DNA from 2 places in the Sphingobium sp. YBL2 genome. Region 2 is predicted to be linked to the other one. Evidence: riboswitches for the same ligand, from Rfam matches in the RefSeq annotation. Region 2 holds a riboswitch; the other holds the start of a gene.
What was found. A riboswitch is a leader RNA that binds a small molecule or an ion and turns the genes downstream of it on or off. The one in region 2 is predicted to bind cobalamin.
Positions count from the first base shown of each region.

Region 1: linked by a shared signal. The riboswitch ahead of TZ53_RS01225 (TonB-dependent receptor plug domain-containing protein) and the one ahead of TZ53_RS06690 (HoxN/HupN/NixA family nickel/cobalt transporter) in region 2 are both predicted to bind cobalamin.

Region 1 covers NZ_CP010954.1:239,577-255,298, reverse strand. Annotated here, with positions in the region: gene nirB (nitrite reductase large subunit NirB) at 40-2,571, shown strand; gene nirD (nitrite reductase small subunit NirD) at 2,577-2,912, shown strand; gene TZ53_RS01245 (nitrate reductase) at 2,993-5,614, shown strand; gene cobA (uroporphyrinogen-III C-methyltransferase) at 5,601-6,383, shown strand; gene mobA (molybdenum cofactor guanylyltransferase) at 6,374-6,925, opposite strand; gene TZ53_RS01230 (threonine ammonia-lyase) at 6,925-7,908, opposite strand; cobalamin riboswitch at 7,994-8,208, shown strand; gene TZ53_RS01225 (TonB-dependent receptor plug domain-containing protein) at 8,379-10,193, shown strand; gene TZ53_RS01220 (ABC transporter substrate-binding protein) at 10,201-11,031, opposite strand; gene TZ53_RS01215 (FecCD family ABC transporter permease) at 11,139-12,134, shown strand; gene TZ53_RS01210 (ABC transporter ATP-binding protein) at 12,128-12,907, shown strand; gene TZ53_RS01205 (penicillin-binding protein activator) at 12,954-14,156, opposite strand; gene rsmI (16S rRNA (cytidine(1402)-2'-O)-methyltransferase) at 14,168-15,010, shown strand; gene TZ53_RS01195 (YraN family protein) at 15,025-15,378, shown strand; gene gshB (glutathione synthase) at 15,514-15,722, shown strand, end outside.
Region 2 covers NZ_CP010954.1:1,421,049-1,436,770, reverse strand. Annotated here, with positions in the region: gene cobO (cob(I)yrinic acid a,c-diamide adenosyltransferase) at 1-155, opposite strand, end outside; gene cobN (cobaltochelatase subunit CobN) at 152-3,931, opposite strand; gene cobW (cobalamin biosynthesis protein CobW) at 3,931-4,971, opposite strand; gene TZ53_RS06690 (HoxN/HupN/NixA family nickel/cobalt transporter) at 4,968-6,059, opposite strand; cobalamin riboswitch at 6,214-6,442, opposite strand; gene TZ53_RS06685 (LysR substrate-binding domain-containing protein) at 6,535-7,428, opposite strand; gene TZ53_RS06675 (efflux RND transporter permease subunit) at 7,824-11,018, shown strand; gene TZ53_RS06670 (efflux RND transporter periplasmic adaptor subunit) at 11,011-12,204, shown strand; gene TZ53_RS06665 (efflux transporter outer membrane subunit) at 12,194-13,588, shown strand; gene TZ53_RS06660 (hypothetical protein) at 13,655-13,897, opposite strand; gene TZ53_RS06655 (formylglycine-generating enzyme family protein) at 13,922-14,845, opposite strand; gene TZ53_RS06650 (TonB-dependent receptor) at 14,971-15,722, opposite strand, start outside.

The sequences.
Region 1 (15,722 bases), 1.2 Mb from region 2:
GGTCCGGATGGCGGCCTTTTTCTTTTCTGGAGTCGAAGGATGGATTTTCAGAACAACGCCGGACCGGAAACGGCCAGTGAAGAGGCGCTCTTCATGCCTTCGGACGATGTTCGCGAACATATGGTGGTGGTGGGCAACGGCATGGCCGGCTGCCGCGCGGTCGAGGAACTGCTGGCGCGGGACAGGGACCGTTACCGCGTCACCATCTTCGGCGCGGAACCCCATGTAAATTACAACCGCATCATGCTCTCGCCGGTTCTGGCCGGGGAAAAGAGCTTCGACGACATCATCATCAACAGCCGCGACTGGTACAGCGACAACAATATCGAACTGATCGCGGGCGATCCGGTGACGGCGATAGACCGCGCCGGAAAGACCGTCACGAGCCAATCGGGTCGCACCGTCGGCTATGACAAGCTGCTCATCGCCACCGGGTCGGACCCCTTCATCATCCCGGTTCCGGGGAAGGACCTGCCCGGCGTCATCAGCTTCCGCGACATGAAGGATGTCGACGCCATGCTGGAGGCCGCCGGAAAGGGCGGCGACGCGGTGGTGATCGGCGGCGGCCTGCTCGGCCTCGAAGCCGCACATGGCCTGACCCTGCGCGGCATGAAGGTGACCGTCATCCACCTCATGGACACGCTGATGGAGCGGCAGCTCGACGAAGCGGCGGGCTGGCTGCTGAAGTCGGCTCTGGAGGGCCGGGGCCAGACCATCCTGACCGGCGCCAACACCGAATCTATCTATGGCGACGGCAAGGTCGAGGGCGTCCGGCTGAAGGACGGCCGCGAAATCCCCGCCAGTCTGGTGGTGATGGCTGTGGGCATCCGTCCCTCGACCGCTCTTGCCCGCGAAGCCGGGCTGGAGGTCGATCGCGGCATCAGGGTCGACGACCATATGGTCACCAGCGACCCCGATATTCTCGCTGTCGGCGAATGCGTCGAGCATGACGGCAATGTCTACGGCCTCGTCGCGCCGCTGTGGGAGATGTGCCGCAGCCTCGCTGACGGCCTGACCGACCGGCATAGCGGCTACAAGGGTTCCGTCACCTCCACCAAGCTCAAGGTAGCGGGCCTGGACGTCTTCTCCGCCGGCGACTTTTCGGGCGGAGAGGGGTGCGAGGACATCGTCCTGCGCGACGCCTCGCGCGGGATCTACAAGCGCGTCGTCGTCAGGAACGACAGGATCGTCGGCGCGGTGCTCTATGGCGACACGGTCGATGGCGGCTGGTATTTCGACCTGCTGAAGCGCGAGGAGGATGTCAGCGGCATTCGCGACCTGCTGATCTTCGGTCAGGCTTATGCCGCCCTTGGCGCCTCGGGAGGGGGCGCGCTGGACCCTAAGGCGGCCGTTGCGGCGCTCTCGGACGATGCCGAGATCTGCGGCTGCAACGGCGTAGCCAAGGGCCAGGTGGTCGCCTGCATCGAAAAGGGCGCGTGCAGCCTCGACGCGGTGCGCGCCACCTGCAAGGCGTCGGCAAGCTGCGGCTCCTGCACGGGCCTTGTCGAAAATCTGCTGAGCGTCGTGCTGGGCGATGAGGTCCAGTCCGGCCCGAAGACCCTGTGCAAATGCACCAGCTTCACCCATGACGATGTCCGGCGGGAAATCGTGGCGCAGAATATGCGCTCCATCCCGGAAGTCATGCAACTGCTGCACTGGTCGACGCCGGACGGCTGCTCCTCCTGCCGCCCCGCGCTGAACTATTATCTGCTCTGCGCGCTGCCCGGCGAATATCGGGACGACCAGCAGAGCCGCTTCGTCAACGAACGGATGCACGCCAACATCCAGAAGGACGGCACCTATTCGGTCGTGCCGCGCATGTGGGGCGGCCTCACCAGCCCCAGGGAACTGCGCGCCATCGCCGACGTGGTCGAGAAGTACAACGCCCCGATGGTGAAGGTGACGGGCGGCCAGCGGCTCGACATCTTCGGCATCAGGAAGGAAGACCTGCCCGCCGTCTGGGCCGATCTCAACGCCGCCGGCATGGTGTCGGGCCATGCCTATGGCAAGTCGCTGCGCACGGTGAAGACCTGCGTCGGGTCCGAATGGTGCCGCTTCGGCACGCAGGATTCCACGGGCTTGGGGGTCAGGATCGAGCGGATGACCTGGGGATCGTGGATGCCCCACAAGTTCAAGATCGCGGCGTCGGGCTGCCCCCGCAACTGCGCCGAAGCAACGATCAAGGATTTCGGCGTGGTCTGCGTCGACTCGGGCTATGAACTGCATGTCGGCGGCAATGGCGGCATCCATGTCCGCGCCACCGACCTGCTCTGCAAGGTCGCGACCGAGCAGGAGGCGCTCGATCATTGCGCCGCCTTCATCCAGCTCTACCGCGAGGAAGCCCGCTATCTGGAGCGCACCGCGCCGTGGATAGAGCGGGTCGGCGTCGACTATGTGAAGAGCCGGATCGTCGAGGACGAAGCAGGCCGCGAGGCGCTCCGCAGCCGCTTCCTCTATTCGCAGAGCTTCTCTCAGGATGATCCCTGGGCGCAGCGCGCAGCCGGTGCGGACAGCGAACTGCACCAGCCCCTCGAACCCCCAATGCCCTTTGGCGCCATCGCTGCGGAGTGAACGACATGACCGACTGGATCGACATCGGAACGCTGGCCGACATTCCCCAGCGCGGCGCCCGTACCCTGCAGATCGCAGGGGAGAAGGAAATCGCGGTGTTCCGCACCGGCGACGACCATGTCTTCGCGCTGGTCAATGAATGCCCGCACAAAAAAGGCCCGCTCAGTCAGGGCATCGTCCATGGCCACAGCGTCGCCTGCCCGCTGCACAACTGGACCATCGCGCTCAGAACGGGCGAGGCGCAGGGCGGGGATAAGGGCTGCACCCCGACCATAGCGGTGCGGATGGAAGGAGACCGCATCCTGATCGCACCGCCGGAGCAGGCGAGGGCGGCGGCGTGAATCGGAACAGCAAAAATTCCCTTCCCTTCAGGGGAGGGGCCGGGGCAGCCTCCACAGGCGAACCCGAAGGGGAGGGGTGAATGGAGCGCGCCATCCGCACCACCTGCGCCTATTGCGGCGTCGGCTGCGGCATCTCCGCGACGCCGACCGGCCCCCGCTCGGTCACGATCAGGGGCGACGAGACTCACCCCGCCAATGCCGGCCGCCTCTGCTCCAAGGGCACGCATCTGGGCGAGACGACAGGGCTGACCGGCCGCCTGCTGCACCCGATGATCGGCAACAGGCGGGCAGGCTGGGACAAGGCGCTGGACCTTGTCGCCCGGCGCTTTCGCGAAACCATCGATCGTCATGGCCCGGACAGCGTGGCCTTCTACGTCTCCGGTCAGCTCATGACGGAGGACTATTATGTCGCCAACAAGCTGATGAAGGGCTTCATCGGCTCCTCCAACATCGACACCAACAGCCGCCTCTGCATGTCGAGCGCGGTCGCCGGGCACAATCGCGCCTTTGGCGAGGATGTCGTGCCCGCCAGCTATGACGATCTGGAGGAGGCGGACCTGATCGTGCTGGTGGGTTCCAACACCGCCTGGTGCCACCCCATCGTCTATCAGCGCATCCAGGCGGCCCGCGCCGCGCGCGGCACGAAACTGGTCGTCATCGACCCGCGCCGCACCGAAACCTGCGAAGGGGCCGATCTGCATCTGCCGGTGAAGCCCGGCACCGACGTTGCCCTGATGAACGGCCTGCTGGCCTGGATAGCGCAGCAGGGGCTCACCGATCCGGCCTTCCTCGCCGATCATGTCAGCGCGCCCGAGGGTTTCTGGGAACATATCCGCACCGGGCACGATCTCTGGACGACCGCGAAGACCTGCGACGTCGCGCCCGCGCTGCTGGAGCAGTTCTACACGCTGTTCGCCGCCACGCCGCGCACGGTGACGCTGTTCAGCCAGGGCATCAACCAGTCGATCCGCGGCACCGATCAGGTGAACGCGATCATCAACGTCCACCTCGCCACCGGCCGCATCGGCAAGCCGGGCGCGGCGCCCTTCTCGATCACCGGCCAGCCCAACGCCATGGGCGGGCGGGAAGTCGGCGGCCTCGCCTCGACGCTCGCCGCGCATATGGACTTCGCGCCGGACAATGTGGCGCGGGTGGGCCGCTTCTGGGCCGCGCCGAAAATGGCCACCAAAGCGGGCCTGAAGGCCGTCGACCTGTTCCGCGCCGTCGATGAGGGCCGGATCAAGGCGCTCTGGGTCATGGCGACCAACCCGGCCGTCTCCATGCCCGACGCGAACCGGGTCAGGGACGCGCTGGCCGCCTGTCCCTTCGTCGTCATGTCGGACATCATGGCCGACACCGATACGGGCGCGCATGCCCATGTCCGCCTGCCCGCCGCCGGCTGGGGGGAAAAGGACGGCACCGTCACCAATTCGGACCGCACGATCAGCCGCCAGCGCCCCTTCCTGCCGCTGCCCGGAGAGGCGAAGCCGGACTGGTGGATCGTCAAGGAGGTCGCCCGCCGCATGGGGTGGCGCAATGCCTTCGCCTATGATCGGCCCGCCGACATCTGGCGCGAACATGCGCGGCTCACCGCTTATGGCAATGACGGGCAGCGGGTGCTGAACCTGCGCGCCTGGGCCGCCATCGGCAATGATGCCTATGACGCCATGGAGCCGTTCCGCTGGGGCGGCACGCCCTTTGCCGACGGCCGCTTCCCGACGCCGGACGGCCGGGCGCGGCTGGTCCTGACGAAGCAGATGGACATGCAGGAGCCGCTGAAACAGTGGCCGATGACGCTCAACACCGGCCGTTATCGCGACCAGTGGCACACGATGAGCCGCACCGGCCTGTCCCCGAAACTCGCCCGCCATCGCGAAGAGCCGCTGGTGGAAATCCACCCGCGGGACGCGGCGGCGCTGGGGATTGCCGACCGCGACCTTGCTCGCGTCGAGACGGCGCAGGGCAACAGCATCTTCCGCGTCAGCCTGAACGAAGGCCAGCGGCGCGGCGAAATCTTCACCCCGATCCACTGGACGGACCAGACGTCCAGCGGCGGGCGCACCGGCCTGCTCCCGCGTCCGCTGGTCGATCCCCATTCGGGCCAGCCCGGCTTCAAATCCACCCCGGCCAGCATCGGGAAGGTCGCGACCGAGTGGAGCGGTTTCCTCATCCTGCGCGATCGGGAAGGGATCGGGCAGCCGGTGAAGCTGCCCTGCCTCTGGTCCACCCGCATCGCCGTGCCGGGCGGCGCGCTCTACGAAATCGCCGGCAATGGCGACCCCGCCCGCCTCGACGCCTTTCTTCCGAAGGGCGACCGCGTCGAGGCGATGGACGCATCGCGCGGCACCCGCCGCATCGCGACCATCGGCGAAGGCAGGCTGAACGGCGTGCTGTTCGTGACGCGCAGCGGCCTGCTGCCCTCGCGCGACTGGCTGATCGGCCAGTTGCAGGCAGAGGGGGTGGGCGGCTCCGTCCTCGCGGCGCGGGAACCGGGCGCCGCTGGAGACAAGGGCGCGACCGTCTGCGTCTGCTTCGACATCGGCCTCAACCAGATCGTCGCCGCGATCCGCGACCGGCAACTGGTCGATGTGCCCGCCATCGGCAGGGCGCTGGGCGCGGGCACCAATTGCGGATCGTGCCGGCCCGCGCTCGCCAATATCCTTGCCCAAAACATGCAGGAGACGCTTCATGCAGCCGAATGATCTTATCGCCCCCGGACAGGTCTGGCTGGTCGGCGCGGGGCCGGGCGATCCGGACCTGCTCACCCGCAAGGCCGAAAGGCTGATCGCGGCGGCGGATGTCGTCTTCCACGACGCGCTGGTCGGGCCAGGCGTGATCGACCTCATCCCCCCAGACGTCGAGCGGGTCAGCGTCGGCAAGCGTTCGGGCCGCCATTCGAAGGCGCAGGGCAGCATCAACGACCTGCTGCTCGCGGCCGCCAGGGCGGACCGCCGCGTCGTCCGCCTCAAGGGCGGCGACCCCTCGGTCTTCGGCCGCTCGGCGGAGGAGATCGCCCATCTGGCGGAGGCGGGCGTTGCCGTGCGCATCTGCCCCGGCGTCACCACGGCCAGCGCGGCGGCGGCGAGCGGGCATGCCTCGCTCACGCTGCGCGGGGTGGCGCGGGGATTGACGCTGGTGACGGCGCATCTCAAGGCGGGCGAGCCGCTGCGGCTCGACTGGGAAGCGCTGGCCCGTCCGGGCGGCACGCTCGGCATCTATATGGGCCGCGCGGCGGCGGGCGAGATCGGCCGCTGCCTGATCGCCGCCGGACGCGATCCCGAAACGCCGGTGATGGTGGCGGTCAACGTCTCCCTGCCCAATGAACGCCTGATCCGCGGCAAGCTGTCGGCGCTCGCCTTTCTGGTGCAGACGATCAGCGACGACGACCCGACGCTGCTGCTGATCGGGGAGGCGGTGGCCGGGACGCATGCGCCTGCCGACCTCGCCGCGCATGTTGGCCTTCACGCCTGACGACCGTCTCGACCCGGCCGGGTGAGTCTCTCCAGATCCTCCGGCCGGTTGATGTTGGGCAGCACGAACTCCGGCCGCTCCACGATCCGCGCGCCCACCCGCTCCAGCCAGCCACGGATCGACCGGTTATTCTCCTCCGCCAGATGCGCGTCCAGCTCGCCAGCCAGCGAAGCAGGCCAGAAGCCGATCAGCTGCTGCCCCTTGAGGATGGCGGCTCCCTGTCCGATCAACGCCTCCGCCAGCCCGTCCGGATAGGCGGGCACGTCGCATCCGGTCGTCAGCACCGCGTCATAACCCTGCGCCCGCGCATGATGCAGCGCCGCGTTCAGGCCCCCCAGCGGCCCCATGTCCGCAGCCGGCCGATCCGCCAGCCCGATCATCCCCTCCACCTGCCGGCCGCAGACCGCCACGGTTTCGACCTGCCGCCCCAGCGCCGCCACCGCATGCTCCAGCAGGCTGCGCCCATCCAGCATCGCCCGCGCCTTGTCGCTGCCGAACCGGCTGGACCGCCCGCCGGCCAGAACCGCCCCCATCAGCCGCATCATGCGCCGCCCGCGATGATCCGGGCATAGCTGTCGGGATCGACATTGCTGCCGGAGATCACCACGACGCTCGCCCCCTCGGCATCCGGAGCCAGCCCGGCCAGCATCGCCGCCAGCGACGCGGCCCCGCCCGGCTCCACCACCAGCTTGAGCGCCGAAAAGGCAAAGCGCATCGCGTCGCGCACCTGATCGTCGCTCACCGCAAGGCCGCCCGCCAGATAGGCCCGGTTGATGGGAAAGGTCAGCGCCCCCGGCGCGGGAGACAGCAGGGCGTCGCAGATCGACCGCGCATCGGCCGACACGCTTTCCCGCACGCCGCTCGCCAGCGAGCGCGCCGTATCGTCGAACGCTTCCGGCTCCACCGCCAGGATCGCGACGCCGGGCTGGCGCGCCTTCACGGCGGTCGCAATTCCAGACACCATGCCGCCGCCGCCGCAATTGACGAGGATCTGGCCGATCTCCGCCCCTGCTTCGGCGGCCTGTTCCATGATCTCCAGCCCGATCGTCCCCTGGCCGGCCATGATGAAGGGATCGTCGAAGGACGGCACCAGCACCGCGCCCCGTTCGTTCGCCAGCCTCGTGGCGATTTCCTCCCGGCTTTGGGTGAAGCGGTCATAGGGCACGACATCGGCGCCCAGCGCCCGCGTATTCGCCGTCTTGATCGCGGGCGCGTCGGCCGGCATCACGATCGTCGCCGCCATGCCCAGCAACCGCGCCGCAAGGGCAACGCCCTGCGCATGATTGCCCGAAGACCAGGCGACGACCCCCGCCTTCCGCTCCGCCGCGTCCAGGCGGGCCAGCCGGTTGTAGGCGCCGCGGAACTTGAACGATCCGCTGTGCTGCGCGCCTTCGAACTTCACCAGCACGCGCCGGCCGCAGCGGGCGTTGAGCGCCGCATTTTCCAGCAGCGGCGTGCGGATGGCGGCAGGGGCGATGACCCGCGCCGCATCCTCGACATCGGCGGGGCTGATGGCGAACGGCATGCAATCTCCTTCCATGGCTGCCTCTTGGCATGGCCGCCGCTTTCCCTTATGGCGCGGGACGCGGGCGGGGCAATGCCTTCGCGCGCAAAAAGAAGATCGCGCCGGTGCCCCGAAGGGGGCTGAAAACGGGAATGCGGTGCGGACGGGAAACCGTCCTATTCCGCGGCTGTCCCTGCAACTGTAAGCGGTGAGCGCGATGCACTTCGGCCCAGGGGCCGGCCACTGGACGCAAGTCCGGGAAGGCGTGCATCGCCGCATTGACCCGCGAGCCAGGAGACCTGCCGGCGCATGGTCGCTCTTGCCTTGGTCCAGGGTATGGCCATGGCACGGTGTTCTCCGTCTGAGCGACGAAGCGGCGCAGGGCCGCATCGGTGCGGGGGGAGGGCACGGGCGCCGGCCATTTCCCCCGTCCGGCCGCGCGAGCGGACGCCCTGAGCCATGTTGCACCGGCGCTCAGGGGGAATATAGACATGTTGAGGATTTCCATTTCCATCGCCGCCTTGCTCGCGGCCGCTCCCGCCCTGGCGGAGGATGAGATCATCGTCACCGCGCTGGGCATCGAACAGCCGCGCGACGAGGTCGGCCAGGCGGTCACGGTCATCGACGCCGACACCATCCGCACCCGCCAGAGCGTCAGCGTCGTCGACCTGCTGGCCACCACGCCGGGGGTGCGCTTCAACCGCAGCGGCAGCCTTGGCGGCGTGACCGGGGTTTCGTTGCGCGGGGCGGAAACGACGCAGACGCTGGTGCTGATCGACGGGGTCAAGGTCAACGACACCAGCGGCATCGGCGACATGTACGACTTCGGCAATCTGCTGACCGGCAATATCCGGCGAATCGAAATTTTGAGGGGGTCCAACTCCATCGCCTATGGCAGCCAGGCCATAGGCGGCGTCGTCAACATCATGACCGGCACGCCTGCCGCCGGTTTCGCGGGCAATGCCTCGGTCGATTACGGTTACAGCAATACGCTGAACGCCAAGGCGGATGTTTCGGGCGGCAGCGGCATCGCTTCGGGCGGCGTCGGCATCGCCTATTTCAACACCGACGGCATTTCCTCCGCCGCCAGCGGCACGGAAAAGGACGGGTATGAGAATATCGCCGCCAATGCCAAGCTCAAGCTGGCCTTCACCGATACGCTCAGCCTCGACCTGCGCGGCTATTATATCCATGCCGATCTGGATACCGACAACGGCGTGGTGGACAGCACCGCCGACAGCTCGAAATCCGATCAATATGTCGGCTATGCCGGTCTGAACCTGTCGCTGTTCGACGGCAGGCTCACCAACCGGGCGGCCGTGACCTGGTTCCGCATGGACCGCGACTATACATCCGCATTCGGCCCTTATGGCTATTCGGGCACCAATCTGCGCTTCGAATATGAGGGTGTTTATCAGCCGGTCGATCAGGCCAAGCTGGTCTTCGGCTATGAACATGAACGGCCCGACTACGACTTCTCCGGCTTCGGCTCGACCGAAAGCCACCGGGCCGATATGGACAGCGTCTATGCGCTGGCCATCGTGAAGCCGGTCGCCGGCCTGTCGCTGACCGCCGGCGCGCGGCATGACGATCACAGCCAGTTCGGCGGCGCGACCACCTTCGGCGCCAATGCGAACTACACGCCCAACGCCGGCGCGACCAACATCCGCATGAGCTATGGGGAGGGGTTCAAGGCCCCCTCGCTCTACCAGCTTTACGGCGCCGACGTCGGCAATGCGGGCCTGCGCCCGGAGCGGTCGAAAAGCTACGACATCGGCTTCGACCAAAGGCTGGACGGCGACCGGGCGATCCTCTCCGTCACGGCTTTCCGCCGCGACACCAAAGACCAGATCAACTATGATTATTCGATCGGTCTTTACGGCGGTTACAATAATCTCGACCGCACCCGCGCCAAGGGGGTGGAGGCGATGCTGGCCCTGAAGCCTGTCGAGGCGCTGACCGTCACCGCCGCCTACAGCTATGTCGATGCGCGCGACCGCAATACCGACGCCCGGCTGCCGCGCCGCGCCGCCGATGCGGTCAGCGTTTCGGCGGACTATGTCTGGCCCTTCGGCCTGTCGACCGGCGCGACCGTGACGATGGTGGGCGACAGCTTCAACGATGCGACCAACGCGATCCGGCTGGACGGCTATGCCGTGACGGACGTGCGGGCATCCTTCCCGATCCGGGAAAATCTGGAGATCTACGGCCGCATCGACAATCTGACCGATGAGAAATATGCCACGGTCCATGGCTATGGCACCTATGGCCGGTCGGCCTTCGGCGGCGTGCGTGTGCGCTTCTGAAAATAGCCTAATGGCGCGGCGCGGCGTTCACCCGCGCCGTGCCCTTGTGCGCAGCGCCGTCAAGCTGCGCTGCGATGCCCCGCGCCGCCTCGACATAGGCGGGGCCGCCGCACACCGTCCACGCCTGCGGCACGCGGATGCGCGGGATGGCGCGCAGTATGGGGTGGTGCAGCATTTCCGTCCCCTGATCGACCACCTTCTCGCTGCCGCTCTCCACGATCAGCCAGTCCGGACGGGCGGCGATCATCTCCTCAAGCGACAGTTGCGACAGCGCCGGCTTGCCCAGCCTGCGGGCCAGATTGATCAGGCCCACCCGCTGCATCAGGTCGTCGACCAGCGTGCCGGTGCCGGTCATATAGCCGCGCCGCTGATAATAGGCCGCGACGCCGCGACGCTTCGGCGGGGGCTGGGCGGCGAGGTCGCGGTTCATCCGGGCGATCATCGCTTCGCCCCGTTCGGGATGGCCGACCGCCGCCGCCACCTGCCGGATCTGCGTCAGGATCATGGCATAGCTGTCCGCGCTCGCCAGCCCCAGGGTCCGCCACTCGCCCGGCGGCGCGCCGACGACGCTGCCGCCGGAAGGAAAGCCGATCAGCAGGTCGGGGCGGATCGCCAGCACTTCCTCCGCCGGGCGCTTGAGGGTGCGGAAGGCGCGGGCCCTGCCGACCGCCGCCGACAGTTCCGGGTCGTGCCCATAGGGGCTGAGCGCGGCGATCTGCGCCGGGTCCGCCAGAGCGAGCACATATTGGTCGGCGCAGGTGTTGAGCGACACGATGCGCCGGGGTTTGGCGGGCGCCGCGCCGGTCAGGGCCAGGGCGCAGAACGTTGTAAAGATCATTCTGCACCGCACGCTGCTGCTCCCGGATCGTGCCTCAACAAACCAACGTGCTCCCGCCTTCGCAGGAGCACGGCACGCTGTAGCAAGCAGGGAAGGACGCGCAAGCCATGAGCGCCCGGCGCCATCCGCTGCTGATCCCCACGCTGACGGCGCTGGCGCTGCTGGCCGCCCTTGCTTCCCTCACTCTGGGCGCGGTTCCGCTCTCCCCGGCGCGCATCTTCGCCGTCCTCGGCGGCGGCGGCGATGACGTCGCCCGCGCCATCCTTCTCGACCTGCGCCTGCCCCGCATGCTGCTTGGCCTGATCGTCGGCGCGATGCTCGGGCTGGCGGGCGCGGCGCTTCAGGGCTATCTGCGCAACCCGCTGGCCGAACCTTCGGTCCTGGGGGCCTCCAACTGCGCCGCGCTGGGCGCGGTCGGCGCGCTCTATTTCGGGCTGGCGCAGGCGCATCCGCTGGCGCTTCCCGCGCTCGCCATCATGACCGGCCTGATCGGCATCGCCGCGCTGTTCCTGCTCGCGGGGCCCGCGGAAAGCCCGCTCACGCTGATCCTCGCCGGCATCGCCATCGCGACGCTGGCGGGGGCGGGGATCAGCCTGTCGCTGAACCTGTCGCCCAATCCCTTCGCCGCCATGGAGATCATGAGCTGGCTGATGGGCAGCCTGGAAAACCGCGCCTACGGCCATGTCTGGATCGCGCTGCCCTGCGTCGTGGTGGGGGCGGCGCTGCTGATCGCGGACCGACGGACGCTGGACGCGCTGACGCTGGGGGAGGATGGGGCGCAGGCGCTCGGCATCGACCTTCGCCGGGCGCGCATCCGCCTGATGCTGGGCGTCGCCATCGGCGTCGGCGGCGCGGTGGCGGTGTCCGGGGCGATCGGCTTCGTCGGCCTGATCGTGCCGCATCTGGTGCGGCCGCTGACCGACCGCTCCCCCTCCGCCATATTGCTGCCCTCCATGCTGGGCGGCGCGGCGCTGCTGACGCTGGCGGACATCGGCGTGCGGCTGATACCGACCGGCAGCGAACTCAAGTTGGGGGTGCTGACGGCGCTGCTGGGTGTCCCGGTGTTCCTGATGCATCTGATGCGGGAGAGGCGGCTATGGTGACGATCCGCGCCCAGGGGCTTTCCGTCAGGCTGGGCCGCCATCCGGCGGTAAGCGGCGTCGATCTTGAGCTCGGGCCGGGCGAGCTGGTCGGCATCATCGGTCCCAATGGCGCAGGGAAGTCGACGCTGATCCGCGCCATGCTGGGCCTTGTGAAACGGGAAAACGGCTCCGTCCTCATCGACGGCGCCGATAGCGCGCGGCTCGGCCGGCAGCAGATCGCCCGGCGCATCGCCTATCTGCCGCAGGGACAGACGCTGCACTGGCCGCTGGCGGTGGAGCGGCTGGTGGCGCTGGGCCGCCTGCCGCATCTGGGGCCGCTGTCCCGCCTTTCCGTGGAGGATGAGGCGCTGATCGACGCCGCCCTGATGCGCGCCGACGCGCTGCATCTGAAGGGCAGGGTGGCGACCGAATTGTCGGGGGGCGAGCGCGCCCGCGTGCTGCTGGCCCGGGCGCTGGCGGTCGGCGCGCCCGCGCTGATCGCGGACGAGCCCTTGGCCGCGCTCGATCCGGGGCATCAGATCGACGTCATGGACCTGCTCAGGGCAGAGGCGCGGGCGGGATCGCTGGTCGTCACCGTGCTGCACGACCTGGGCATGGCGGCGCGCTATTGCGACCGGCTGGTGCTGATGGATCGCGGCTCGCCGGTGGCCGACGGCGCGCCGCTGGACGTGCTGACGGCGGGGAATCTCGCCAAAGTGTACGGCATTTCGGCGCGCATAGAAACGGACGGCGACTGGCCATTGATCCTGCCGACCGGGCGGACCGCGTCCTGACCGTCATCTGCGGCGTGCTCCCGCCGTTGCAGGAGCACGCGGCACGCTATTCGGCAAAGGCGCGTGGCGCGGGCGCGACGACCGTGAAGGTGCCCGCGCCGATCTCCGACACTTCCAGCGCCCGTTCCGCAATGCCGTCCCGGCCGAAGCGGAACGCGCCGTCGATCCCGGCAAAGCCCCCCGCATCGCGCAGCCGCGCCGCCGGGAAGGTCGTCCCCGGCTTCCAGTCGCGCGCGATCCGCACGGTCAGCAGCACCGCGTCATAGCCGAGCGCCGACAACCGGAACGGCGCATTGCCGTAGCGCGCCCGATATTTGGTCGCGAGCTGGCGGTAGAGGCCATCCGACACGCTGGCGAACCAGGCGCCGCGCAGCACCGGGCTGGATGCCAGGCCGCTGTCCGTATTCCACAATTCGGTGCCCAGCAGCCGCGCCGTCGCGCCGCCATTCTTCCGCACGATCGGCGCGACCTGCACCGCCACCCGGCCGCTGTCCGCGATCAGCAGCGCGTCATAGCTGGAGGACGCCTGCAATTTCCTGACCGCCGCCGTGATGGAGGCGGGGCTGCGGTCGAAGGTCTGCATCGACACCACGGTTCCGCCCGCACCCTCGACCGCGCGCAACAGGGCGGTGCCCGACCGCTCGCCATAGGTTCCCTTGGGCACCAGCGCGGCGAATTTGGACAGGCCCTTGCCCCTGGCGAATTCCACCACCCGTTCGATCGACTGGTTGGGGTTGTAGCCCATGACGTAGACGCCGTTCCCGGCGACGCTGGTGTCGTTGGAGAAGCTGATGACCGGCACATTGGCCCGCGCCGCGATGGGGCCGACGATCCGCGCATCCTCCGCCAGCAACGGCCCCAGGATCAGCTTGTTGCCGTCCGCCAGCGCCTTGTTCGCCGCCGCCGCCGCGCCGACCCCGGTGTCGTAGGTGGTGATGCGCACCTTGTCGGCCTTGGTGTCGAGCAGCGCCAGCGTGGTCGCATTGGCGATCGACTGGCCGACCCCGGCATTGGGACCGCTCATCGGCACCAGCAGCGCGACGCGATGGCGCAGCGTGTCGGTGGGCAGGCCTTCGGTGACGTCGGGGCCCGTCTGCACCGGCCCGCTGGGCTGCGCCGGACCGGGGCCCTTGGGCACGATCGACTGACAGGCGGCGACCAGCAAAGCCGTCGCGGCGAACAAAATCCGCCCGGCGCGTCGCATCGAAGCGAACAAGTCCGCTTGCCGGGGGGCATCCGTCTCTGTCATCTGGCATCCTTATGGAAACTGAACCGTCTAGGCTTGAACCGGGGCTTTACATCGTTGCGGGGCCGATCGGCAACCTTGCAGACCTAACCCCCCGCGCGGCCGAAGTCCTGCGTCTGGCCGATGTGATCGCCGTGGAAGATACACGGGTCAGCGCACGGCTGCTGCGCCATGCCGGGTCCGACCGGCCGATGGTCCCCTATCACGACCATAGTGCGGAGGGGGTGCGGGCCCGCCTGATCGAGCGGATGGCGCGCGAATCGGTGGCGCTTCTCTCGGACGCGGGCACCCCGCTGATCTCCGATCCGGGCTACAAGCTGGTGCGCGACGCCCGCGCCGCCGGACGCAGGATCACGACGCTGCCCGGCCCCAGCGCCGCCATCGCCGCGCTCACCCTGTCGGGCCTGCCCACCGACCGCTTCCTCTTCATGGGCTTCCTGCCGTCGAAGCAGAAGGCGCGGGGCGATGTCCTCGCCGAAGTCGCTGCCCTGCGCGCCACGCTCGTCTTCTACGAAAGCGGCCCGCGCCTGTCGGAAAGCCTTGCCGCCATGGCGGAGCATCTGGGCGACCGCGAAGCCGCCGTCTCGCGGGAGATCAGCAAGGCCTTCGAGGAAACCGCAACGGGCACGCTGAGCGAACTCTCCGCCCGCTATGCCGACGCCCCGCCCAGGGGGGAGATCGTCGTCACCGTCGGCCCCCCCGGCGAGGCGCCGCCCGCCAGCGCCGAGGATGCCGACGCGGCGCTGCTGGAGGCGATGGAACGCCTCCCCCTGTCCAAGGCGGCTGGGGAGGTCGCGAAGAAGCTCGGTCTCGACCGCCGCGCCCTCTATGATCGCGCGCTGGAACTCAGGGGGTGACGGGAACTCGGGGGGTGAAGCGCCGGGCAGCCGAAAAGCGCGGAAAACAGGCGGAGCGCATCGCCGGCTGGTGGCTGCGGCTCAAGGGCTGGCAGATCGTCGGCCGCCGCCTGCGCACGCCCGCGGGGGAGGTCGACCTCGTCGCCCGGCGCGGCAGGATGCTGGCCTTCGTCGAGGTCAAGGCAAGGGCGACGGATGCCGATCTTCACCTCGCCATAGACGAACGCCGCCTCTCCCGCGTCGCGGCGGCGGCGGAAATCCTGTTCCACGACCTTGCAAAACCGGGCGACGACATGCGAATCGACGTGATGCTCCTTGCGCCGGGCCGCCCGCCGCGCCATCTGGCCAATGTCTGGCACGGGGGGTAGGTTGAACCGATCCTCCCGTTCCGTTCGCCCTGAGCCTGTCGACCCGAGGGCCGAGCTTGCTCAACGGCGAAACTTCTCTTCAGGAAAGGGATGGGCTTCGACAGGCCCATCCCGAACGGTAGGAAAAGCAAGTCGATGACGACCGAACTCAACCCGCTCACCGTCGCCGTGCAGATGGACCCGATGGAGGGCATCAGGATCGGCGGCGATTCGACCTTCCACATCATGCTGGCGGCGCAGGCGCGGGGACACCGGCTCTATCATTATCTCGCCCCGGACCTCACCTATCGCGACGGCTGCGTGCTGGCGCGGGCGCGCCCGGTCAGGGTGCAGAAGGTGGAGGG
Region 2 (15,722 bases):
ACCATGCCGAGCGCGGCGGTCGTCTTGCCCTTGCCCTTGCCGGTGTGGACGATCAGCAGGCCCTTTTCCTGCGTCTTGGTCGCCATGATCCTGTCATGAGCGGCCTGTTTCTTCTTCATCTTTTCGGCATGCTGTTCGGGCGTGCGTTCGATCATTGCGGGGCATCCTTGAGTTGGGAGAGAAGCATGGCGGCGCTGTTCGACCGGGGTTTCCAAAGGGCGCGGTCCAGCGCTTCGTGAAGGCGGGCGGCGGTCTCCCGCAGGGCGGCCGGATTGGCTTCCGCCATGAAGGCGCGAACCGCCTCATCCTCGATGAAGGCGGCGTGGACCGCGTCGAAATGATGGTCCTTCACCGCATGGGTGGTCGCGGCGAAGGCGAAGAGATAGTCGACGGAGGCCGCGATCTCGAACGCGCCCTTGTAGCCGTGGCGCATCATGCCCGCGATCCATTTGGGGTTGGCGACGCGGGCGCGGACGATGCGGCCGATCTCGTCCTCCAGCGTGCGGATGACGGGACGTTCGGGACGGCTGTGGTCGTTATGATAGCTGAGCGGCCTCCTGCCGGAGAGATGCTCGACCGCGGCGGCGATGCCGCCTTCGAACTGGTAGTAATCGTCGCTGTCGAGCAGGTCGTGCTCGCGATTGTCCTGATTCTGGATCAGCGCGTCGGCTTCGGTCAGGCGCTGCGCGAAGAGGCTGCGTTCGCTGTCGCCTTCCACCCCGCCGCCATAGGCATAGCTGCCCCAGTCGAGATAGACATTGGCAAGGTCCGACCGGTCGTGCCAGATCTTCTCGTCGATCATCGCCTGGAGGCCGGCGCCATAGGCGCCCGGTTTCGAACCGAAAACGCGGCTTCCCGCGCGGCGCCGCGCGGCCTTTTCCGGCGTGCCCTGCGCGATCAGCGCGGCGGTTTCGATGCGGTGGTGGGCGGCGGCTGGATTGTCCTCGTCCGGCTCGTCCAGCGCCATGACGGCGCGGGCGGCGCTGTCGATCAGGTCGATCTGTTCCGGGAAGGCGTCGCGGAAGAAGCCGGACACGCGGAAGGTGACGTCGACGCGGGGGCGGTTCAGTTCCGCGATCTTCATGACCTCGAAACCGATGACCCGGCCCGAAGCCCAGTCCCAGCGAGGCCGGACGCCCATCAGGGCCAGCGCCTGCGCTATGTCGTCGCCGCCGGTCCGCATATTGGCGGTGCCCCAGGCGGAAAGGGCGATGGCGCGGGGATAGTCGCCCTCGCGCTGGAGATAGTCCTGCACGATGAGATCGGCGGAGCGCTGCCCGAGATTCCATGCCGCCACCGTGGGCACGGCCCTGGTGTCGACCGAATAGAAATTGCGCCCGGTGGGGAGGACGTCGGGGCGACCCCTGGTGGGCGCTCCGGAAGGGCCCGGGGCGACGAAATCGCCGTTGAGGGCTTTGAGGAGTGCGGCTTTTTCGGCCTCTCCGCAGCCATCGACGCGCGGGGCGAGATCGGTTTCGATAGCCTTGAGAACCGCAGCGCTCCGTGGACCGGGAGCGCCTTTCCGGCAACTGCCGTCATCCCCGCACGCGCGGGAATGACGATGTTCCAACTCATCGAGCAGGCGGATGGCGTGAAGTTCCAGCCGTTCCACCGTGTCGCCCGTGCTGCGCCAAGGTGCTCCTGTCAGGCTTTGCAGCGCTTCCGGCCGGGGTCCGGCCCAAGGCGCGCCCATCGTGCAGTCGAGCGGGTCGAAATCCAGCCCCAGATCATCCGCCAGCGCACGGAGCAGGGACTGCTGGCCGGCATCGTCCATACCCCTTGGGCAGCGGGCAAGGGCCATGAGTAGGTCGCGGCGAAGCGAACCCTTCGGGCTTTGCGTGAAGACGTGCAGCCCGTCGCGTATCTGCATTTCCTTGAGTTCGCACAGATAGTTGTCGATCGCTGCTAAAGCCTCGTCTCCGCTTCCCTGCGCGCCTGAATCCTTGTCCAGCCCTTGCGAGGCGGCGAGGGCCAGAATGTCCTTGCGCAGCGTTTCCAGCCGGCGTGGGTCCATGCCGGCGGCGAGATAATATTCGTCGACCAGAGCCTCCAGTTCCTTGAGCGGGCCGTAGCTCTCGGCGCGGGTCAATGGCGGCGTCAGATGGTCGACGATGCAGGCGCCGATGCGACGCTTGGCCTGGGTGCCTTCGCCGGGATCGTTGACGATGAACGGATAGATTTGAGGGATCGGTCCGGCGCAGATTTCCGGAAAGCAGTTTTCGGACAGCGCGATCGCCTTGCCCGGCAGCCATTCGAGATTGCCGTGCTTGCCGACATGGACGACGGCATGGGCACCGAAATCGCCGGCCAGCCAGATATGGAAGGCGAGATAGGCATGGGGCGGGGGCAGCGCCGGGTCGTGATAGCTGCTCTTGGGATCGACATGATAACCGCGCGACGGCTGCACGGCGACCGCGATCCGGCCGAAGCGGTGCACCGGCAGATGGAAGGCGCCAGCGCGGAAGAAAGGATCGGTTTCGGGCGCGCCCCAGCGGCATTGGACCGCTTCGCGGACCCCTTGGGGCAACGTGGCGAAGGCTGCGTCATAGGCCTGGAGCGAGAGGGTGATTTCACCCGGACGGTCCGGCGCGGCATTGGTGATGCCACCTGTCATGCGCTGCATCAGCGCGGCGCCGTCGGTGGGCGCATCATCCGTTCCGTAGCCTGCTTCCGCCAGGGCCTTCAGAATGGCGGCGGCACTGGCGGGCGTATCCAGGCCGACGCCATTGCCGAGGCGGCCATCCCTGTTGGGATAGTTGGCGAGGATGAGCGCGACCCGACGTTCCTCCACTCGCGTTCTACGAAGTTTAGCCCAATTTGCAGTAAGTTGGGATACGAAGCTGACACGATCTTCCAGTATCTGGGGCACGACGATGCTGCATTCCGTGCGGGCATCGAACCGTGCCGCAGCCTTGAAGGCGACCGCGCGGGTGAAGAGGCGGCCGTCCACCTCCGGCAGCGCGACATGCATGGCGAGGTCGCGGGGGCCAAGCCCGCGGGCACTCGACTCCCAGGCGCTCTGTTCGGCGCTGGCGAAGATCGTCTGGAGGATCGCGCAATCCGCCTGTTCGAGGATGGAGGGCGTGCGCGGCTCGCCCGGCGCGCTGGCGGCAAAGGCGGTGGCGTTGAGGATGACGTCCGGCGGCGCCTCCGCCATCAGCCCTTGCAGGAAGTCCCGGGCGAAAGGTTCGCGCAAGGCGCGCACATGGACGGGAAGGACGTTGAGGCCCGCCGTCTCCAATCCCGCGACCATGCGGTCCACGGCGTCCAGCGTGCCCGCGATCAGCAGCGCGCGGTAGAAGAGGAAGAGGGCTGTCGGCTGCCCTGCCTTCCATCCGCTCCTGACCTGATCCAGCGTTGGTCGATCGACGCCGGGCAAATAGAGGCCCGCGTCGGCCACCGGAACGGGCGCATCGGGAACGCCCGCGTCGAAGCCGGCAAGGCGGGCGGCGTTGCGCAGGAAGGCGATGGCGTTGGCAATGCCGCCCTGCCGCAGATAGTCGCGCAGGAGATCGCAGCTCTCCGCCGCGACGGTCGATGCGGCGCGCAACGCGGGGTCATCCTCTCGCCCATCGGCGATCGCCGCAAAGGCTATGCCCTTTTTTCGGGCGATATTTGCAATCTCATCAATGCCATAGGGCCAATAGCTCTTGCCGCCCAGCAGGATGACGCAGACGAATTTGGCGTGGGCGACGACCTTTTCGACATACAGATCGACGGAATAGGGGTGCTTGAGCTGGAGGAGATTGGCCAGCCGGATTTCGGGCGCCGCCCTGCCCAGTTCCTGCCCCAGAACATGGGCTGCGCTCGCGAAACAGGCAAGTTCGCTGTCTGCCACGGTCAGCAGCACGATGTCGCCCGGCGACTGGCCGAGGTCGATGGCTTCGTCGCCGTTGGAGACGGTGCCGGGCGTGGCGGTCAGCAGATGCATCAGGCAGCGGCCATCTGCGCGCCGAGCGCGGCCTCTATGGCGGCGCGGTCCATGCCGCTCTGGCCGATCACCACCAGGCGGGAGCGGCGCGGTTCGTCGGCCTGCCAGTGCCGGTCATAATGATGCTGGATGCGGGGGCCGACGGCTTGCAGCACGAGGCGGGCGGGGCGCCCTTCTATGGCGAGGAAGCCCTTCACCCGCAGGATGTCATGCACGGCGATGCTCTCCGCCAGCGCCGCCAACAGCGGCTCCGGACCGGAAAGTTCGCCCAGGTCGACGATGAAGCTCTCGAAATCGTCATGGTCGTGATCCTCCCCATCGTCATGGTGCGAGGGACGGGCATCGATCCCGTCCTCCACCCCGGCGCCGAGGCCGAACAATATGGCCGGATCGATCTCTCCCCTCGCCGTGCGGAGGATGCGGACGCCGGGGCGGATTTCCTGGGCCAGTTCCTGCTCCAGCACGGCCAGCCGGTCCACGGCGACCAGATCGGTCTTGTTGAGCAGGACAAGGTCGGCGCAGGCAAGCTGGTCCTCGAACAGTTCCTCGATGGGGCTGTCATGATCCAGCGTCGGGTCGGCCGCGCGGGCGGCGGCGAGCGCCGCCTCGTCATGGGCGAAGCGACCCGCCGCCAGCGCGTCGGCGTCGATCAGGGCGATCACCCCGTCGACCGTGGCGCGCGTGCGGATGTCGGGCCATTGGAAGGCCTTCACCAGCGGCTTGGGCAGGGCAAGGCCGCTGGTCTCGATGATGATGTGATCGGGCGAGGTGGGCCGGTCGAGCAGCTTTTGCATGGTCGGCAGGAAATCGTCGGCCACGGTGCAGCAGATGCAGCCATTGGCCAGTTCGATGATGTCCTCGTCCGGGCAGGCTTCGTCGCCGCAGCCCCGCACCAGCGCGCCGTCGACGCCCACGTCCCCGAATTCGTTGATGATGAGGGCGAGGCGGCGGCCGCCCGCATGTTCGATGAGGTGACGGATCAGCGTGGTCTTGCCGGCGCCGAGAAAGCCGGTGATGACGGTGGCGGGAACCTTTTTCATGCGGGATTTCCTTGCGGTTGGTGGCTGGGGATGGGAGCGACTTCGATCTCGTCGAAGCCTTTCCAGCGATAGATGGCCCAGCTCAGCAGCCAGCAGGCGGCGAACAGGCCGATGATGATGAAGCCGAGGCTGTTGAAATGCTCGCCAAGGTCGGCGGCAAGGGTCCAGACGCCGCCGCTGAGGCCGAGCTTGTCGCCCAGCAGGGCCGCTGCCTCGATCCCGCCGATGAGCAGCGCGACCAGCGCCGACACCAGCGTGATGGTGATATTGTAGTAGAGCTTGCGGATCGGCTTCACGAACGCCCACTGATAGGCGCCCATCATCAGGGCACCGTCCGCCGTGTCGATCAGCGCCATGCCCGCCGCGAAGAGCAGGGGAAAGATGAGGACGGTCGCAACCGAAAGGCCGCTGGCGGCCTGACCGGCGGACAGGCCCAGAATGGCGACTTCAGTTGCGGTATCGAAGCCCAGACCGAAGAGGAAGCCGAGCGGAGCCATGTGCCAGCTTCGCGTCACCAGCCGGAAAAGCGGGCGGAAGAGGCGTGCGAGCAAACCCCGGTTGCCAAGCAATATGTCCATATCTTCATCGACATAGGCTCCACCCTTTCGAACATGGTTGAACGTGCTGAGAACTGATCGGAGGATGATCAGGTTCATCGCCGCGATGGCGAAGAGGAAGGTCGCCGACACCATTGTCGCGATGGTGCCGCCGATGGCTCCCGCCGCTTCCACCCGGCTCAGCGCATTGGCGGCGACAGCGATGGCGACGGCGGCGATCAGGACGATGCCGCTATGGCCGATGGCGAACCAGAAGCCGACGGTCAGGGGCCTCTGGCCGTCCTGCATCAGCTTGCGGGTCACATTGTCGATGGCGGCGATATGATCGGCATCCACGGCATGGCGGAGGCCCAGGCTCCAGGCCAGCAACGCCGTGCCCAGCATCACCGGATCGCCCGCGAAGATCGTGAAGGCTGCGATCCAGGCCGTCAGATTGGCGGCGATGAGCCCGGCGAACATGCCGGTCGCGCGGCGGCGAAGACGGCTGGCCGGCGCCCCGGGCGATTCCGGCTCATGGGTCGATATGCTCATAGGGTCGATACCCCGTCTGCGTCTGCGAAACCGGACGGGAGCCGCCTTCATGCCGGACGGACGCTCTTGCGCCCGGCATGCCGACAGCAGCTCCCGCTGCGTGAAGCGTCGCTCAGACGGAGGACCGTGCCGTGGCCATCCCCTGGACCAAGGCAAGAGCGACCAGACGCAGGCAGGTTTCCTGGCTCGCGGGTCATAGCTTGGCGCATGGCCTTCCCAGGCCTCGCATGATTTAGCGTCCGGCCCAGTGGCTGATCCTCCGGCGCTTCCGGGGGATCGCTATGCGTCTCGCTCGCCGCTTACAGTTGCAGGGACAGCCGCGGATTCATCACCGCATTCCCTATTAAGCCCCTTGGGAGGGCACCGGCGCGATCATGAAGGTCGGTCGAAACCACCCTTCGGCGGCCATGCATAGAGGCTGGAACGGGGAATGGGAAGAGGAGGCTTGAGCAGAAGATGTTTCCTGAATTAACTCCTACAAATGGCGTTCTTCCAGCAGGGTCTTCAGAAAGGCCTGGCCGGTCGGTGACAGATCCTCATGATGGATCAGCCAGAGCGCGCTCATGACCGGCACGTCGAACGGGCGGTTGATCACATTGTCGACGTGCAGCCGCGCCATCGAACCGGCAATCACCGTGGGGCCGAAGCCGGCCGCGACAAGGCCCAGCAGGGTCGCGAGGCTGCGGGCCTCATGCGAGATTTTCGGGACGAACCCTGCTTCCGCGCACAGGGCCTGGAAATGCTCCGTGAACCCCGTCCCATTGGGCGCGCCATAGAGCACCAGCGGCTCGTCGGAAAGGTCAGCGATGCGTGGCGGGGCAGGGCGCAGCGCCAGCGGATGATCGGCGCGCAGGGCCAGCACCATCTCTTCCTTGAGCAGGCATCGGGACAGCATGCCTTCGGGCAGCGCCGGCGCCTCGAAATTACGCACGATGCCAAGGTCGAGCTGACGGCTCGCCACGCTCTCCACCTGCTCGTCGCGCCCTTGTTCGCGCAGGATCAGTTCGACATCGGGATAGGTCTGGCGGAAGCGGTAGAGCGCCCGCGCCACCGGAGGCACGAAGGGGCCGGAAGTGGTGAAGCCCAGCCCCAGCCGCCCGATCTCCGCCCTTTGGGCCATGCGCGCGATCTGTGCGGCGCGGTCCGCCTGGGCAAGGGTCCGGCGCGCTTCAGGCTCGAACAGCCGGCCGGCCTCCGTCAATCGCACCCTGCGGCTGGTGCGGTCGAACAGGCGGACGCCCAGTTCCTCCTCCAGAGCACGGATCTGCTGGCTGAGCGGCGGCTGCGATATGCCGAGGCGCAGCGCCGCGCGGCCGAAATGCATCTCCTCAGCGACGCACAGAAAATAGCGGAGATGGCGAAGGTCCATGGATCATGTCGCTCAACATATCGATCATGCCATATTATATATTAGACGCAGAATGTCCAAGGGCGCATGGCCGGCTTCGAATGTGGCGGCGTCTCCCGGCTGGCCGGCGGAGGTCCGCGGGCTATGCCCCCTCATTGCCGCAGCACTCCGCCATGGCCGGGGATGCCGTCGCATTCTAGGATGTGTGGAAATTCGCCTCGCCCCCAACGAAGCCCCCACGCGTCCTGGAGCATTTCCGCGCTGGCCGTCTTTCTGGCGACGGCCGGAAATGCGGCAAACGATATGCGCATTTCCTGGCGCGCTTCGTCTCTGGTATCAGGCGGCGAAAATATCTGGAGAGGTTGTATCGTCATGTGCTGCGGGGATCATCCGGCGGCGCATCCGTGGAGTCGTGAATGATCGGTATCGTCAAGGTTGCCCTGCATCGTCCGCTCACCTTCATCGTGATGGCGATCCTGATCGCGATCGCGGGGGTGCTGGCGGCGGCGCGAACGCCGGTCGACATCTTTCCCAACATCCGCATTCCCGTGGTGGCGGTCGCCTGGCAATATGCGGGCCTGTCGCCGGAGGACATGGCCAACCGCATCGTCAATCCCTATGAGCGCGTGCTGACCACCACGGTCAACGACATCGAACATATCGAGAGCCAGTCGCTTCAGGGCATCGGCATCATCAAAATCTATTTCCAGCCGGGCGCCGACATCCGCACCGCGACCGCGCAGGTGACGTCGGTGTCGCAGACCGTGTTGCGCCAGATGCCGCCGGGGATCACGCCGCCGCTTGTCCTGAATTACAGCGCGTCGACCGTGCCGATCCTCCAGCTCGCCCTGTCGGGCAAGGGGCTGTCGGAACAGCAGCTGTTCGACATGGGGATGAACCAGGTCCGCCCGCCGCTGATCACGGTCCCCGGCCTTGCCATGCCTTTCCCCTCGGGCGGCAAGCAGCGGCAGGTGCAGATCGACCTCAATCCGCTGGCGCTTCAGTCCAAGGGGCTGTCGGCGCAGGATGTGGGTGCGGCGATCGCGGCGCAGAACCAGATCAATCCGGCCGGTTTCGTCAAGATCGGGGAAACCCAGTACAGCGTGAAGCTGAACAATGCGCCTTCCTCCATAGAGGCGCTGAACGGCCTGCCCGTCAAGGTGGTCAACGGCGCGACCATCACGATGCGCGACGTCGCGCATGTCCGCGACGGCAGCGGGCCGCAGCAGAATATCGTGCATGTCGAGGGCAGCCGGTCCGTGCTGCTGACCATCCTCAAGAACGGCGCCACCTCCACCCTGGCGATCGTGGACGGCGTCAAGGAAAAGCTGCCCCAGATCGCGGCGGGCCTGCCGGACAGCCTGAAGATATTGCCCATCGGCGACCAGTCGCTGTTCGTGAAGGCGGCGGTGGAAGGCGTCATTCACGAAGGCGCCATCGCGGCGGCGCTGACGTCCCTGATGATCCTGCTGTTCCTGGGCTCCTGGCGCTCGACGGTGATCATCGCGCTGTCGATCCCGCTTGCGATCCTGGCGGCGGTCGCGGCGCTGGCTGCCTTCGGCCAGACGCTGAACGTCATGACGCTGGGCGGGCTGGCGCTGGCGGTCGGCATATTGGTCGACGACGCCACCGTGACCATAGAGAATATCAACTGGCATCTGGAGCAGGGCAAGGGCGTGATCGAGGCGATACTGGACGGCGCGGCGCAGATCGTGACGCCCGCCTTCGTGTCGCTGCTGTGCATCTGCATCGTGTTCGTGCCGATGTTCTTCCTGCCGGGGGTCGCCGGATTCCTGTTCGTGCCGATGGCGCTTTCCGTCGTGTTCGCGATGATCGCATCCTTCATCCTGTCGCGGACGCTGGTGCCGACCATGGCCATGTATCTGCTGCGGCCTCATGTCGAACAGGGCGACGCGCATATGGCCGGGGCGCCTGCTTCGCGCAATCCGCTGGTCCGCTTCCAGCGCGGGTTCGAACGGCGCTTCGAAAGGATAAGGCGCGGCTATGTCGGGCTGCTGCACCGGGCGCTGAATGCGCGCAAGCCCTTCCTGCTCGGCTTCATGGCCGTCGTTCTGCTGTCCTTCGGGCTGTTGCCGATGCTGGGCAGCAACTTCTTCCCCTCGGTCGATTCAGGGCAGATCGCGATGCATGTGCGCGTGCCGGTGGGCGCCCGGATCGAAGACAGCGCCGCCCGCTTCGACCGCATCGCGCGGGAAGTCCGCTCACTGATCCCGGCGGAGGAACTCGCCTCCATCACGGACAATATCGGCCTGCCGGTCAGCGGCATCAACGCCATCTACAATAATAGCGGCACCATCGGCCCGCAGGATGGCGACATGCTGATCGCGCTGACCAAAGGTCATCGGCCGACGGACGAGATCGTCGCCACCCTGCGGCGGGAGCTGCCGCGCCGCTTCCCCGGCACCGGCTTCGCCTTCCTGCCGGCCGACATCACCAGCCAGATCCTGAACTTCGGCGCGCCCGCGCCCATCGACGTGCAGATCGCGGGCAAGAACGCCGACGTCAATCGCGCCTATGCGCAGAAGCTGCTGGCGAAGATGGCCACCATTTCGGGACTGGCCGACGCCCGCATCCAGCAGCCGGCGCACTCGCCGCAGCTCGATGTCGAGGTCGATCGCTCGCGCGTCGGGCAATATGGCCTGTCGGAGCGGGACGTGACGACCAGCCTGGCAAGCCAGCTTGCAGGCACGTCGCAGACCGCGCCCGTCTTCTTCGTGAACCCGGAAAACGGCGTGCAATATCCAGTCGTGGCGCAGGCGCCGGAATATCTGGTGGGCTCCATGAGCGACCTTAGCAATGTGCCGGTGTCGGGCAGCGCGGCGGGCGCCTCGGTTCAGCCGCTGGGCGGGCTGGCCACGATCAAGCGGTCCAACACCGTGCCCGTCGTCAGTCACTATGACATTGCGCCCGTGCTGGACATCTTCGCGACGACGCAGGGGCGTGACCTGGGTGCGGTCGCCCGGGATGTGCAGCGGGCGATCCGGTCGCTGGAGAAGGAACTGCCCAAGGGGACGACCGTCACCATCCGCGGCCAATATGCGACGATGAACACGGCCTTTTCCGGGCTGGGATGGGGGCTGGCGGGGGCCATCGTGCTGATCTACCTGCTGATCGTCGTCAACTTCCAGAGCTGGGTCGATCCCTTCGTGATCATCACGGCCCTGCCGGCGGCGCTGGCGGGAATCGTTTGGATGCTGTTCACCACCGGTACGACGCTGTCCGTGCCCGCGCTGACGGGCGCGATCATGTGCATGGGCGTGGCGACCGCCAACTCCATCCTGGTCGTCAGCTTCGCGCGGGAGAAGCTCGCCGAACTGGGCGACGCCGGCAAGGCCGCGCTGGAGGCGGGGATGGTCCGGTTCCGACCGGTGCTGATGACCGCCCTTGCGATGATCATCGGCATGGGCCCGATGGCGCTGGGGCTGGGCGACGGCGGCGAGCAGAATGCGCCGCTGGGCCGGGCGGTCATCGGCGGCCTGATCTGCGCGACGGTCGCCACCCTGTTCTTCGTTCCCACCATATTCGCCTTTGTCCATCGCAAGCATGGGCAGAAGGCGCCTTCCCTGGAAATGCAGCCGAGCCATGTCTGAGCACAACCCCATCGAAAATCCCGAGGCGCAAGGACCCGATAGCCGCACGTTGAAGCGGGTAGGGATCGGCGCGGCGGTCGTCGCGGTCGCCATCGTCGGCATCGGCGTGGCGTCGCGGATCAGCGCGACCAATGAACTGAGGCAGGTCGCTGCCGACGCATCCATTCCCACCGTCTCGGTGATGATGCCGTCCGCCGGTGGCGAAGGCGACGCATTGGTGCTGCCGGGCAATGTCCAGGCCTATAACAGCGCGGCGATCTTTGCCCGGACCAATGGCTATGTGCGGCGGTGGCTGGCCGATATAGGCGATCATGTCGGGGCTGGGCAGCCGCTCGCCATATTGGACGCGCCGGAGGTGGACCAGCAGCTCGCACAGGCGCAGGCCGATTATCAGACCGCGCTCGCCAATGAACGGCTGGCCGCCACCACGTCGAAGCGCTGGGCCTCCATGCTCGCGCAGGACGCCGTCTCGCGGCAGGAGGCGGATGAGAAGGCCGGCGATCTTGCCGCGCGCAGGGCCCTGTCCAATGCGGCGCTCGCCAATGTGAAGCGCTTGCAGGCCTTGCAGGGCTTCACCCGTCTGTCCGCGCCGTTCAGCGGTGTCGTGACGAGCCGGTCGGCGCAGATCGGCGCGCTGGTGGTGGCGGGCAATGCGGCGGCCCAGCCCTTGTTCACCGTGTCCGACACGCATCGCATGCGTATCTATGTGCGGGTGCCGCAAGGCTATTCGGCGGCCATCAGACCGGGAATGGCGGCGACGCTGACCCTGCCGGAATATCCCGGGCGCAGCTTCGACGCGACCCTGACCAGCAGTTCGGGCGCCGTCGATGCCCAGTCGGGCGCGGTGCTGGTGCAATTGCAGGCGGACAATCGCGACGGGGCGCTGAAGCCGGGCGCCTATGCGCAGGTCCGCTTCAAGGTGCCGACGGGATCGGGCAATGGCGCGACCCTGCCGGGCAGCGCGATCCTCTATGGCAATGACGGGCCGACCGTGGCGGTGGTGGGCCGGGACGGCCGCGTGACCGTCAAGCCCGTCACGATCGCGCGGGACGAAGGCAATGTCGTGCTGCTGTCGGGTGGCGTCCTGCCGACCGACCGGGTCATCGACACGCCGCCCGATGCGATCCGCAGCGGCGACAAGGTGCATGTCCAGGCCGCCGCCAAGGGTGCTGCCCATGGGGGTTGATCGCGGGGCGGCGGCCCTGTTGCTGGCAGGGCTGGCGGGATGCTCGATGGCGCCAGCCTACCGGCCGCCTGCCACCGCCGTGCCGCAGGCGTTCAAGGAGGCTGAGGGTTGGACGGCGGCGACGCCGATGGACCAGGCGTCGCGCGGCAAATGGTGGGAGGCCTTTGGCGATCCCGTGCTGAACGATCTGGAGGCGCGGGCGGAGCAGGCGAGTCCGACGCTGGCGGCCGCCCTTGCGCGCTATGACCAGGCGCGGGCGGCGGCGCGAATCGAGAGGGCGGACCTGTTCCCGCAGGTGAATGCAGGGGGCGATGCCAGCCGTCAGAGGCTGTCCGGAAGGCGTTTCGGCGGCAATGGAACGGCGCCGACCTATGATGATTTTTCCGTGGGGGCCACGCTGGACTATGAACTCGACCTCTGGGGCCGCATCCGCAACGGCGTGAGGGCGGCGCGAGCGGATGCGCGGGCCAGCGAGGCCGATCTGGCCTCCGCGCGGCTCAGCCTTCAGGCGGCGGTGGCGGACGCCTATGCGCGGTTGCGCGGGCTGGACGCAGAGGCGGAATTGCTGCGCCAGACGGTGGAGGCATTCGGCAAGGCCTATCGACTGACGGCAACGCGGCATGATGGCGGCATCGCCTCCGGGATCGACGTCAATCGTGCCAAGACCGTGCTGGATAATGCGCAGGCGCAGATTTCCGCCGTCGCCAATGAGCGGGCGGCGACCGAGCATGAGATTGCTGCGCTGGTGGGGGCGGTGGCGTCCGACTTCTCCGTCCCGGTGCGGGTGCAGCCTCTCGGCGCGCCTCCATTGCCGGCGGGCGCGCCTTCGGAGCTGTTGCAGCGACGGCCGGATATTGCGGCGGCGGAGCGACGGATGTTTGCGGCCAATGCGCGGATCGGCGTGGCGAGGGCGGCCTTTTTCCCGACGCTGACCCTGGGGTTGTCCGGCGGGTATCAAACGACGCATGGCGAGTTGTTCAGCAAGCCCAGCAGTTTCTGGGGGTTGGGACCGGCTTCGGCGGTGCTGGCGCTGTTCGACGGCGGTCGGCGGAGGGCTGAGGTGAAGATGTCCCGCGCGGAATATGAAGAGGTGAGCGCGGGCTATCGGGAGACGGTGCTGGGGGCGTTCCGGCAGGTAGAGGATGCGATCGCCGCGAACCGGCATCTGGCCGATCAGGCGGTGAACCAGCGCAGCGCGGCCGCGGCGGCAGGGCGGACGAGTGAGCTGGCGCTGACCCGCTATCGGGATGGGGCGTCGGATTATCTGGAGGTGGTGACGGCGCAGACCGACGCGCTGGAGGCGCAACGCGCGCTGCTGTCGGTGGAGACGCAGCGGATGCGGGCGAGCGTTGCGTTGGTCAAGGCATTGGGCGGCGCGGTCTGAAATCCCGGAAACGCTGGATGCTCCTGCCTGTGCAGGAGCATGGTCCTTATCAAATCCGGCGCAAATTCAATGTACCTCCGCCTTCATCCGCTCGACCAGCTTTTCGATCTCCCAGGGCTCCAGCACCCAGGTCCGCGTCTTGCGGCCTTCGCGATGGACGGGCTGGGTCAGCAGGATGCGCGCCTGTTCCTTCGCATGGGGTTTGAAGATCGCGAAATGCTGGGCGCAATCGCGGATCGTGCCGATGATCGGCGCCTTGCCGTCCAGGTCGATCATGGTGGCGGGCTGGTCCCAGGGCATGTTGAGCATGACGTCTTTTCCGTTCTTGGATAATCAGGGCCGCGGCTCGCGGACGATGCAGCGAAAGCCGATATGGCTGGTGGAACTGTCCACCGCCTGAGGGTGTCGGGCGGCGGGGCGATAGCGCTGGCAATAGCTGGGCGCGCAGAGATGGGAACCGCCCTTCAGCACTTTTCGCGGGATCGGCACATGCGGATTGGCGGGGTCCAGGCTTTCCCGCTTCGTGCCGCCGCGCGGGTTCGCCGGAACGCAACAACTTCCCTTCGCCTTGCGCTCGATCCTGGGCGGGGCATACCAGTCGGCGGTCCATTCCCAGACATTGCCGATCATGTCGTAGAGCCCATAGCCATTGGGCGCATAGGTCCGGACCGGGGAGGTCCGTTCATAGCCGTCCTCCAGCAGATTGCTGTAGGGGAACATGCCCTGCCAGTAATTCGCCAGCATCGCTCCGCCCGGCGCAAGCTCGTCGCCCCAGCCATAGTCCGCGCCATCCAGCCCGCCGCGCGCCGCGAATTCCCATTCCGCCTCGGTCGGCAGCGCCTTGCCTGCCCAGCGGGCATAGGCCTCCGCATCCTGGAAGACGATGTGGACGACCGGATGATCCCAAAGCTCGTCCAGATTGCTGTCAGGGCCATGGGGGTGACGCCAGTCGGTGCCGAAGCTGAACTGCCACCATTGGCTGAAGTCGCCCAGCTCCACCGGCGTCGCCGTGCGCTGGAACAGCAGCGATCCGGCGCGCGCCATTTCAGGCGCCATGCCGGGATAATCCCTGGGGTCCGGCGCGGTCTCCGCGGCGGTGCGATAGCCGGTGGCTTCCACGAACTGCGCGAACTGCCGGTTGGTGACGGGCGTCTCGTCGATCCAGAAGCCGTCCACGCGGACCTGCCGGACCGGCGCTTCCTCCGGATAGAAACGGTCCGAGCCCATGGCGAAGGCGCCGCCCTCGATAAAGCGCATTCCCTGCGCAACGACAGTCCCAGTCTCGATCACCCGGCGACCATAGCGGCGGATCGGCCGGCTGTATCGCCCAAAAAAGGACGCCGGAAGCGGCTTCGCTTCCGGCGTCCCGGGTGGAGGCGGTTCTAGAAGTCCTTGCGGACAGTCACGCCGATCTTGCGCGGGGTGCCGATATTATAGCCCAGCCGTCCCCGGCCGCCGCGCTCGCGGTCCAGCGAGTAAAGCGCATTCTCGTCGAACAGATTGTTGACGTAGAGCGTGACCGACAGGCCGCTGTTCCAGCTAATGCCGGTCGACAGGTTGACCAGATTATAGGCGCCGAGCCTGTAGGAGCCGAAGTCGAAGGCGCCGGTGCCATAGGCGCCTGTGGCCGGATCATAATAGATGGAATTGGGGAAGCTGCCCGCGCCCGGTTCCTGATCGGCAAGCTGGGTATAGCGGTCGCCCACATGCTGGAAGCTGGCGGTGAAGGACCAGTCGGTTTCCGGCGCGACTTCCGCCGTATAGGTTGCCGCCGCCGCCATCTGGAACTTCGGCACGGTGGGCAGGCGGTTGCCCTTGCGGATGCCGGCGATGATCGCGCCGCCCGCGTCGGTGACGTTGCTGTCGATTTCCGAGTCGATGTAGCTGCCGCTCAGCGACAGGTCGAGATTGGGGGAGACGCGGGCGCTCAGTTCCGCTTCCAGGCCCGCCGTATGCGCCTTCGGCACGTTGAAGAGGATGCGCGAGGAGCAGCTTCCCGCATCCGCCGTGACCTGAAGGTTCTTGATGTCGTTGTAGAACACCGCCGCGTTGAAGGTGACGCCGCCGCCCGACGCCTTCACCCCGGCTTCATAGTTCCACAGCGTTTCGTCGTCGAAGGTCGGCCGGTTGCCAT